DNA from 2 places in the Mesorhizobium sp. ESP-6-4 genome. Region 2 is predicted to be linked to the other one. Evidence: predicted binding sites of a transcription regulator. Region 2 holds the regulator's gene; the other holds the start of a gene.
The links. Region 2 encodes PhoB, which activates phosphate uptake and scavenging genes when phosphate is short. Its sites were predicted from a motif close to TGTCATNNANCTGTCAT; they were not measured.

Region 1 (4,421 bases), on a different contig from region 2:
GGCAACGCAACGCCACAGGACCGGTTTTTGCCCGAACCGCCGGGTTGCGGGCCGCATTACACGAAAAATGACGGGCGTCCAAGCCGAAATGGCTGTTTTCACAGGCGCCCGCCCTGCCTCAGATCATTGCCATGCCGCCGTTGACGTGAATGGTCTGGCCGGTGACATAGGCCGCCTCATTGGAGGCGAGATAAGCGACGGCGGACGCCACTTCAACGCTGGTGCCCATGCGCCGGGTCGGGATCGCGGCCATGATCGTCTCTTTCTGCTTGTCGTTGAGCTTGTCGGTCATGGCCGATTCGATGAAGCCCGGGGCGACGCAGTTGACGGTGATGTTGCGGGTGGCGATCTCCTGCGCCAGCGACTTGGAAAAGCCGATCATGCCTGCCTTGGAGGCGCAGTAATTGGTCTGGCCGGGATTGCCGGTGACGCCGACCACCGAGGTGATGTTGATGATGCGGCCATGGCGGCGGCGCATCATCGGATGGGTCAGTTCGCGGGTCAGCCGGAACACAGCGGTGAGGTTGACCTCGATCACCGAATCCCAGTCGGCGTCCGACATGCGCACGAACAGGCCGTCCTTGGTGATGCCGGCATTGTTGACCAGGATGTCGACGCCCTCGAGATCGGCCTCCGCTTTCTGGCCGAGCGCCTTGACCGCGTCGCGGTTCGTCAGGTCCGCCGGAAACAGTTTTACGCGGTCGCCCAATTCGCCCGCCAAGGCTTCCAGCTTCTCCACACGGGTGCCGTGCAGGCCGACGATCGCGCCCTGGCTGTGCAGCACCCTGGCGATCGCCTCGCCGATGCCCCCCGATGCGCCGGTGACGAGCGCCTTGCGGCCGGTCAGTTCGAACATATCTTCAACCTCATTTTTCCAGACGGCTGCAAGCAGTCGCGCTCCGTATACGTCATATCGTCCAAGTCACGCTAGACAAGCATCGGACATTGGCGAAGGCCTCCTTCCCGTCGTCATCCACGGGCGGAGCGGGAGCGAAGCGGACGCGTAGACCCGAGGATCCATGCCGTGACATTGGCCGAAGGATGCAACGGAGCAGAATTCTGCACCGCGGCGGCACTTCCAAGTCACGGCATGGATTCTAGGGTCTGCGCGCGTCGCTTCGCTCCTTGCTCCGCCCTAGAATGACGAAAACGGGGCCTCACCCCAAAGCCGCCAGCGCGGCCTCGACTTCTGCCGCCGTGCCCACGGCGCCGGTGGCGATGTCGCGGTTGATGCGGCGCGCCAGGCCCGACAGCACCTTGCCTGCGCCGACTTCATAGAGGCTCGCGACGCCGTTGGCGCCAAACCATTCCACCGTCTCTCGCCAACGTACGCGGGCGACCACCTGCTCGACCAGGCGGCGGACGATCTCATCGGGGTCGCTGGTCGGGGTTACGGTGACGTTCGAGACGATCGGAACCACCGGCGCGGATTTCGCGACACCGGCCAGCGCCTCGCGCATTATGTCGGCGGCAGGCGTCATCAGCGCCGAATGAAAGGGGGCGGAAACCTGCAGCATCAGCGCCCGCTTGGCGCCTTTTTCGGTGCACAGCTTCGCCGCCAGCTCGACCGCCGGCCTGGCGCCGGAGATCACCAGCTGGCCGCCGCCATTGTCGTTGGCGACCTGGCAGACGGAGCCGTTGCCGACCTCGCGAGCTGCCTCGGCGCAAGCGGCCTCGACGTCGGCCTGTTCCAGCCCGATGATCGCGGCCATGGCGCCCTCGCCGGCCGGCACCGCCGCCTGCATGGCGTTGCCGCGGGTCCGAAGCAGCCGCGCCGCGTCGCCGACCGAAACGAAGCCGGCCGCAGCAAGCGCGGAATATTCACCAAGCGAATGGCCGGCGACATAAGCCACCTTGTCCTTCAGCGAGAAGCCGCGCGCTTCGAGCGCGCGCATCGCCGCCAGCGACACCGCCATCAGCGCCGGCTGGGCATTGGCGGTCAGCGTCAGCGTCTCTTCCGGCCCTTCCCAGATGAGTTTCGACAGTTTTTCGCCGAGCGCTGCGTCCACTTCCTCGAAGACGCGACGCGCTTCGGGGAATGCATCGGCGAGGTCCTTGCCCATGCCGACGGCCTGGCTGCCCTGTCCCGGAAAGGTGAATGCGACGGCCATTTTGAGGTCTCTCCAGAGGCTGGTTTTGTCTGCCTCTGGCGCAAGGCGGACAGCCAAGTCAAGCCCGCAGGCGTCTCTTCGGCCTGCATTTCGGTCGGAAATCCTGCTGACTGCCTGTTCCAAAAGGCCTTTTACTTGATCACACCTGATGAAAACCGCTCACGTTTAGTTTGCTGGCTCTTCTTATTTCCGCCACAGGCGCTAGCTTTGCGTGACATTTCGATGACAGTGGCGTGACGCGAGTGGAAGACGCGTGACAAGGGCCGGGGAAGCAAAGTGGCAAGGATCAGGAAAGGCGCGGCCAAACCCGCGCCGCAATTTTTGGAAGACGATCCGTCCACCGGCTATCTGCCGGGACGAGCCTGGCCGACCGTACGCTACGGCCTGTCGACGCTTCTTGCCTCAGCCCTGCTCGTCTTCGCGATCGAGCTGATCGTACGCGGCGATTTCTTCGGCACAGTCGATTTCTTCATGCAGCCCTTCAAGCCCGGCTGGACCACCATCATCGTCTTCGCCCTGGTGCTGCTCGGGCTGGACGCCATACTCGGCCGAAGCCACCAGAGCCTGATGATCGTGGCGCCGCTGACACTGGCGCTGGCCTTTGTCGGCCACCAGAAATCGCGTTACCTCGGCGACCCGCTCTATCCCACGGATTTCCTGTTCGCCCGCCAGATCATGGCGCTGATGCCGCTCCTGGTGCGCGAGCGCCCGTGGACGGCCGTCATGCTGGCGGTCGGCATCGTCGGCGGTCTGACGCTGCTCGTCTATGGCTGGCGGACCTGGCGCCGGCGAGTACCCATCCTCAGCCGCAAGGGCCGCCTGGCGCGGCTGGCGCTTGCCGTGCCGCTGCTCGCCTTCTTCGTCTCGATCATGGACTACGCCACCTTCTCGTGGACGCGCGACCGGCTGCAGATCATCCCGATCATGTGGGACCAGAAGGAGAACTACGCCTCCAACGGCTTTGCGCTGGCCTTCGCGATGAACGTGCCGATGGCGCATGTCGCGGCGCCGCCCGGCTATTCCGAGAAGACGATGGCCGCGATCCAGCGCCCCGACGCCGCCGCTTCCATGCCGGACGAGAAGCCGGATATCGTGGTGGTGATGAGCGAATCCTTCTGGGATCCGACGCACCTGCCCGGCGTCACCATCAAGCCCGACCCGATCCCGACGGTCAGGGCGTTGCGCTCCGGCTCGATGTTCTCGCCCGAGTTCGGCGGCATGACCGCCAATATTGAGTTCGAGGCGCTGACCGGCTTTTCCAACGCCTTCCTGCCGGCCGGCTCGATCCCCTATCAGCAATATGTGCGCACCCCGACCCCGTCGCTGGCGACCTTCCTGAAGAGCCAGGGTTACCGGGCGCGCGCCATCCATCCCGGCACCAACTGGTTCTGGAACCGCGGCGCCGTCTATGCCGATTTCGGCTTCAACGACTTCCGCTCCGAAGAGACGCTGCCGCCGATGGAAAAGCGCGGGCCGCTGGCTTCCGACGCGGCGATGACCGACGAGATCATCCGCGAGGCCGACACCAGCGACGATCCGGTGTTCCTGTTCGCCGTCAGCCTGCAGAACCACGGTCCTTACGAGCCCTACCGCTACTACAACCCGACGCATTCGATCGACGCGCCGATCAGTTCCTGGGCGCGGGAATCGCTGCTTTCCTATGCCGAGGGGTCGGCCGACGCCGACCGCGGCCTGCAGCGCCTGATCGATTGGGCGAAGGCCCGCCAGCGGCCGACCATCATCGCCTTCTTCGGCGACCATCTGCCGCCGCTCGGACCCGTCTATGTCGAGACCGGCTTCCTCAAGGACAATGTCGCGCCGCGCAAGGAGCCGGCGGTCGCCGCGCTCGAACACCACGATACGCCTTTGGTTATCTGGTCGAACCGCTCCGGTCCGGTCGAGAACATCGGCTCGGTGAGCCCGGCCTTCCTGCCCTATCATATCCTGACCACGGCAGGCATCAGCCACCCCTATTACACCGGCTTCCTCGGCGCGCTGCGCGAACACTACCGGGTGGTCGACCGCAACCTGCTCCTGTCGCCCGTGGGCGAAGCAACGCCGGATTGGGCGAGGCAGAAGCAGATCGATCCGAAGATCAACGATTTCCGGCTCATCCAATACGACATGATGTTCGGCAAGCGGCTCTCGGCGCCCGACTTCTTCCCCGAGACAGTGAACAGGCTGGTTGCGCATACAAGCTGAGCTGAGCGGCGGTCACAGCCGATCGCGGCTATCCCGGGAAACGATGCTTCGATGCCGGGCCTTGGAAAGGTTTTGTCGCTGCGATTTAGAGCAATTCCAGGAAAAGTG
Region 2 (4,421 bases):
TCCAGTTCGCTCTCAGCCCTTACGAGGAATGGCAGCAACTGGCCTGGACGGGCGCACTCATAATCACCCTGACGGTTCTCGGGCTGAGCATCATCGCCCGCAGCCTAACCGGACGCAGAGAGGACAGATGAAACCGATGTTGTCCACCGACCTGAACGCAGCCGACACGACCGTCGAGAAGGCCAAGATCGAGGTCAAGAACCTCAATTTCTACTATGGCCAGTCGAAGGCGCTGAAGGACATCAACCTGTCCCTGCCCGAGCGCAGCGTGACCGCCTTCATCGGCCCGTCGGGCTGCGGGAAGTCGACGCTGCTGCGCGTGCTCAACCGCATCTATGAGCTCTATCCGAAACAGAGCGCCGAGGGCCAGGTGCTGCTCGACGGCAAGAACATCCTCGACCGCTCGCAGGACCTCAATCTGCTGCGCACCAAGATCGGCATGGTGTTCCAGAAGCCGACGCCGTTCCCGATGTCGATCTACGAGAACATCGCTTTCGGCGTCAGGCTCTATGAGAAGATCAGCAAGGCCGAGATGGACAGCCGCGTCGAGCAGGCGCTGAAGCGCGCAGCACTCTGGAACGAGGTCAAGGACAAGCTCAACGCCAGCGGCCTCAGCCTCTCGGGCGGCCAGCAGCAGCGCCTGTGCATCGCCCGTACCGTTGCGGTGAAGCCCGAGGTCATCCTGCTCGACGAGCCGGCCTCGGCGCTCGATCCGCTGTCGACCGCCAAGATCGAGGAACTGATCGACGAGCTGCAGGCCGACTACACGATCGTCATCGTCACCCACAACATGCAGCAGGCGGCGCGCGTGTCGCGGCAGACGGCGTTCATGTATCTGGGCGAGCTGGTGGAGTTCGACCGGACCGAGAAGATCTTCACCTCGCCCCGCGAAAAGCGCACGCAGGACTACATCACCGGCCGCTTCGGCTGAGCTCATACGAGGACATCATCATGGCCGAACATACCGTCGCTTCCTTCGACGAGGATCTGAGGCAGATCAGCCGGCTCATCAACGACATGGGCGATCTCGCCAGCTCGATGGTCGGCGCTTCGACCAAGGCCCTGCTCGAGACCGACAATGCCATGGCGCAGCGCGTCGTTTCCGACGATGCCATCATGGACGCGCGCCAGCGCGAGCTCGACGACCGTGCCATCACGCTGATCGCCAAGCGCCAGCCGATGGCCGACGACCTGCGCAATGTGGTCGGCTCGATCCGCATGGCGGGCGACCTCGAACGCATCGGCGACCTCGCCAAGAACATCGCCAAGCGCGTCGGCTCGGTCGGCGTCAGCGCCGCGCCGCGCGACCTCACGCATTCGATCGATTCCATGGCGCAGCTGGTGCTGATCCAGGTCCAGGCCGTGATCCAGGAATATACGGTGGGCGACGCCACGGCGCTGGCCAAGCTTCGCAACGACGACGAGCGCATCGACGTCAAATACACATCCGTCTTCCGGGAGCTCCTGACCTACATGATGGAAGACCCGCGCAACATCACCGCCTGCACGCATCTTCTGTTCTGCGCCAAGAATCTCGAGCGCATCGGCGACCATGTGACCAACATCGCCGAGAACGCCTATTATGTGCTGACCGGCACGCAATTGCCCGCGAATCGTCCCAAGCAGGACGAGACGACAATGTCGGCGCCGGCGGCCTGACGAAGGTACCTGCCAATGATCGCGCCACGCATCATGGTGGTGGAGGACGAGGAGCCGCTTGGGGTGCTGCTCCGCTACAATCTCGAATCCGAGGGTTACCAGGTCGAAGTGGTGACCCGCGGCGACGAGGCCGAAATCCGCCTTCAGGAAAACGTTCCCGACCTGCTCGTGCTCGACTGGATGGTGCCGGCGGTTTCCGGCATCGAGCTCTGCCGGCGTCTCAGGATGCGGCCCGAGACAGAGCGGTTGCCGATCATCATGCTGACAGCGCGGGGCGAGGAAAGCGACCGCGTGCGCGGCCTTTCGACCGGCGCCGACGACTATCTGGTCAAGCCGTTCTCGACGCCGGAGTTCATGGCGCGCGTCAAGGCGCTGCTGCGCCGCGCCAAGCCGGAGGTGCTGTCCAGCGTGCTCAAGGTCGGCGACATCGTGCTCGACCGCGAGTCGCACCGCGTCTACCGCAAGAAGAGCGAGATCAGGCTCGGCCCGACCGAGTTCCGGCTGCTGGAATTCATGATGCGTCATCCCGGCCGGGTGTTCTCGCGCAGCCAGCTGCTCGACAATGTCTGGGGCGAGACGATCTATATCGACGAACGCACCGTCGACGTCCATGTCGGCCGCCTGCGCAAGGCGGTCAACAACGGCCGCATGCCGGATGTCATACGTACCATCCGAGGCGCAGGTTACGCGATCAGGGAAGATTAGGGGTAAGGCGCCGAGGCGCTGACGGATTCTGTCTCCAGCATCGGATCGCGTGCATTGGCGATTAGCCGAGACGCTTGTGCTTCGTCATCCACGGGCGGAGCAAGGAGCGCAGCGACGCAGCGCAGACCCGAGGATTCATTCCGTGATGTCGATGCGTTGCGACAGTCCAGAATTCTGTGCCGCTGCGCTCGACGCGTGAGGTAGCGGCATGGATTCCAGGGTCTCCGCGACGGAGCTTCGCTCCTGCTCCGCCCTGGAATGACGAAGCTGCGGGGCCTTCCCTTCGCTAATTTCAATCGTCTGCTGCTGTCCCCGGACCTCTTCAAGGCTGCCTCAGGCCACGTTCTTTCCCGTCCCCGCTCTTGCCTGGCCTCCCGGCGCGAAAATCTCCTGGTCGACGAAGGTCAGCGCGCGCATGGCGCAGCCTTCGCGGATCAGCGGCAGTTCGTTCGGCTCGGTGTCGAAGGAGATCGATTCGGAGTGCTGGCCGCCGGCCGTCTGGGCGATCGCCTCGCGCAGCGCCGGCTCGATCAGGTCGAAGGCGGCCGCGCTGACGCCGACCATGGCGACGGGCGCCGGGTCGATGAGGGCGAACAGGCTGCCGAGACCGAAACCAAGCGCCTCGCCGGCCCGGCGGTAAGCCTCCCGTTCGGGGCCGTCCCTCTCGCGCGCCTTCGCGGCAAGGGCCCGCATGTCGGCGTCGCCGACGTCGACCGGCTCGGCGTCCTCGCTCATTTTCATGGCGCTGCGCCAGATCGCATAGTTGCCGGCATAGGCCTCGACGCAGCCGCGGCGGCCGCAGCGGCAAAGCGCCCCGCCCGGGCGGTGAATCATGTGGCCGAACTCACCGCCGGAGGAATGCGTGCCGGTGAACAGCGCACCCTTGAGCACGAGACCCATGCCGATGCCGTGCGACAACAGGATGGCGATGAAGTCGTCGCGATAGCGCTCCGGGTCGCGCCATTGCAGCGCTACCGCCATCATGTTGCAGTCGTTCTCCATGGTGGCGGAGATGCCGAACTCCTTCTCGAGAATGTCGGCGAAAGGAATGTCGGTCAGCGGCGTTATCGGCGACCAGAGCATGGCGCGTGCATTAGAATCGGTGATGCCCTGAATGCCCATGGCGATGCGGGCGACGCTGCCAACGTCGAGGTCGGGATCCTGCAGCCGGCGCCGCACGATCGCCACGCATTCGCCGATCAGCTCGTCGCGGGGCATGACAAGCGTGTCCAGGCGCTGCTGCTCCTCGGCAACAACCTGACCGGCATAATCGATCACGGCGACCGACAGGAAGTTCAGCGACAACACCACGGTCAGCACCGCGGCGGCTTCAGGGTTCAGCGCCAGGCCGATCTGCGGCCGGCCGCGCTTCAACGCCGTCGGCTCGCTGGCCTTGCTTTCGGTGAGAATGCCCTCCTGGATCAGGTCGGCGGAGATCGCCGAAATGGTCGAGTGGCTGAGCCCGGTGGTGGCGGCAATTTCGGTTCGTGATGGCTGACCGGCGCGGCGTACCGCCGAAATCACCATGGCGCGGTTGCGCCGGCGCAAATCGTCATGGCGGATTCCGACCGACATCGTTTCGCACGTCCTCCCCGGTCATCGCGGCCTTGTGATAATGCCATGGCCTGTCGCTGACACGCTAGGGATTGTGGCAGAAGCCAGGGGCCATGTCATTATTTATTGCGAACACCGAAAAAAATGCCTGAGCCCATCAAAACCCATCAAAATCTCGGTTGACAGCGCTGTTGTGCTGGACCACTATTTTTTTGAGGCTCGAAAAAAAGCCTCTGTGCCGGCCTTTGGGCCAGTCTGGGTCGCGCCGCACGGGCGCAGGGAGGATATCATGAAGAAATTTGCAGCCGCCATTCTGGCGGGCGTTGCCATGTCGCTGACGCTGGCGTCCGTCGCCGAGGCGAAGGACAAGGTGATCGGCGTGTCGTGGTCGAATTTCCAGGAAGAGCGCTGGAAGACCGACGAAGCAGCGATGAAGGCCGCCATCGAGGCCGCCGGAGACAAGTATATCTCGGCCGACGCGCAGTCCAATCCGGGCAAGCAGC

Region 1: the regulator PhoB is predicted to act here: its motif matches at 2,323-2,339, upstream of LB523_RS18120 (LTA synthase family protein).

Annotation. Positions count from the first base shown of each region.
Region 1 covers NZ_JAIUGS010000009.1:97,845-102,265, reverse strand. Annotated here, with positions in the region: gene fabG (3-oxoacyl-[acyl-carrier-protein] reductase) at 119-856, opposite strand; gene fabD (ACP S-malonyltransferase) at 1,158-2,111, opposite strand; gene LB523_RS18120 (LTA synthase family protein) at 2,388-4,313, shown strand.
Region 2 covers NZ_JAIUGS010000003.1:403,693-408,113, forward strand. Annotated here, with positions in the region: gene pstA (phosphate ABC transporter permease PstA) at 1-131, shown strand, start outside; gene pstB (phosphate ABC transporter ATP-binding protein PstB) at 128-931, shown strand; gene phoU (phosphate signaling complex protein PhoU) at 952-1,659, shown strand; gene phoB (phosphate regulon transcriptional regulator PhoB) at 1,675-2,364, shown strand; gene LB523_RS09125 (ROK family protein) at 2,698-3,939, opposite strand; gene xylF (D-xylose ABC transporter substrate-binding protein) at 4,208-4,421, shown strand, end outside.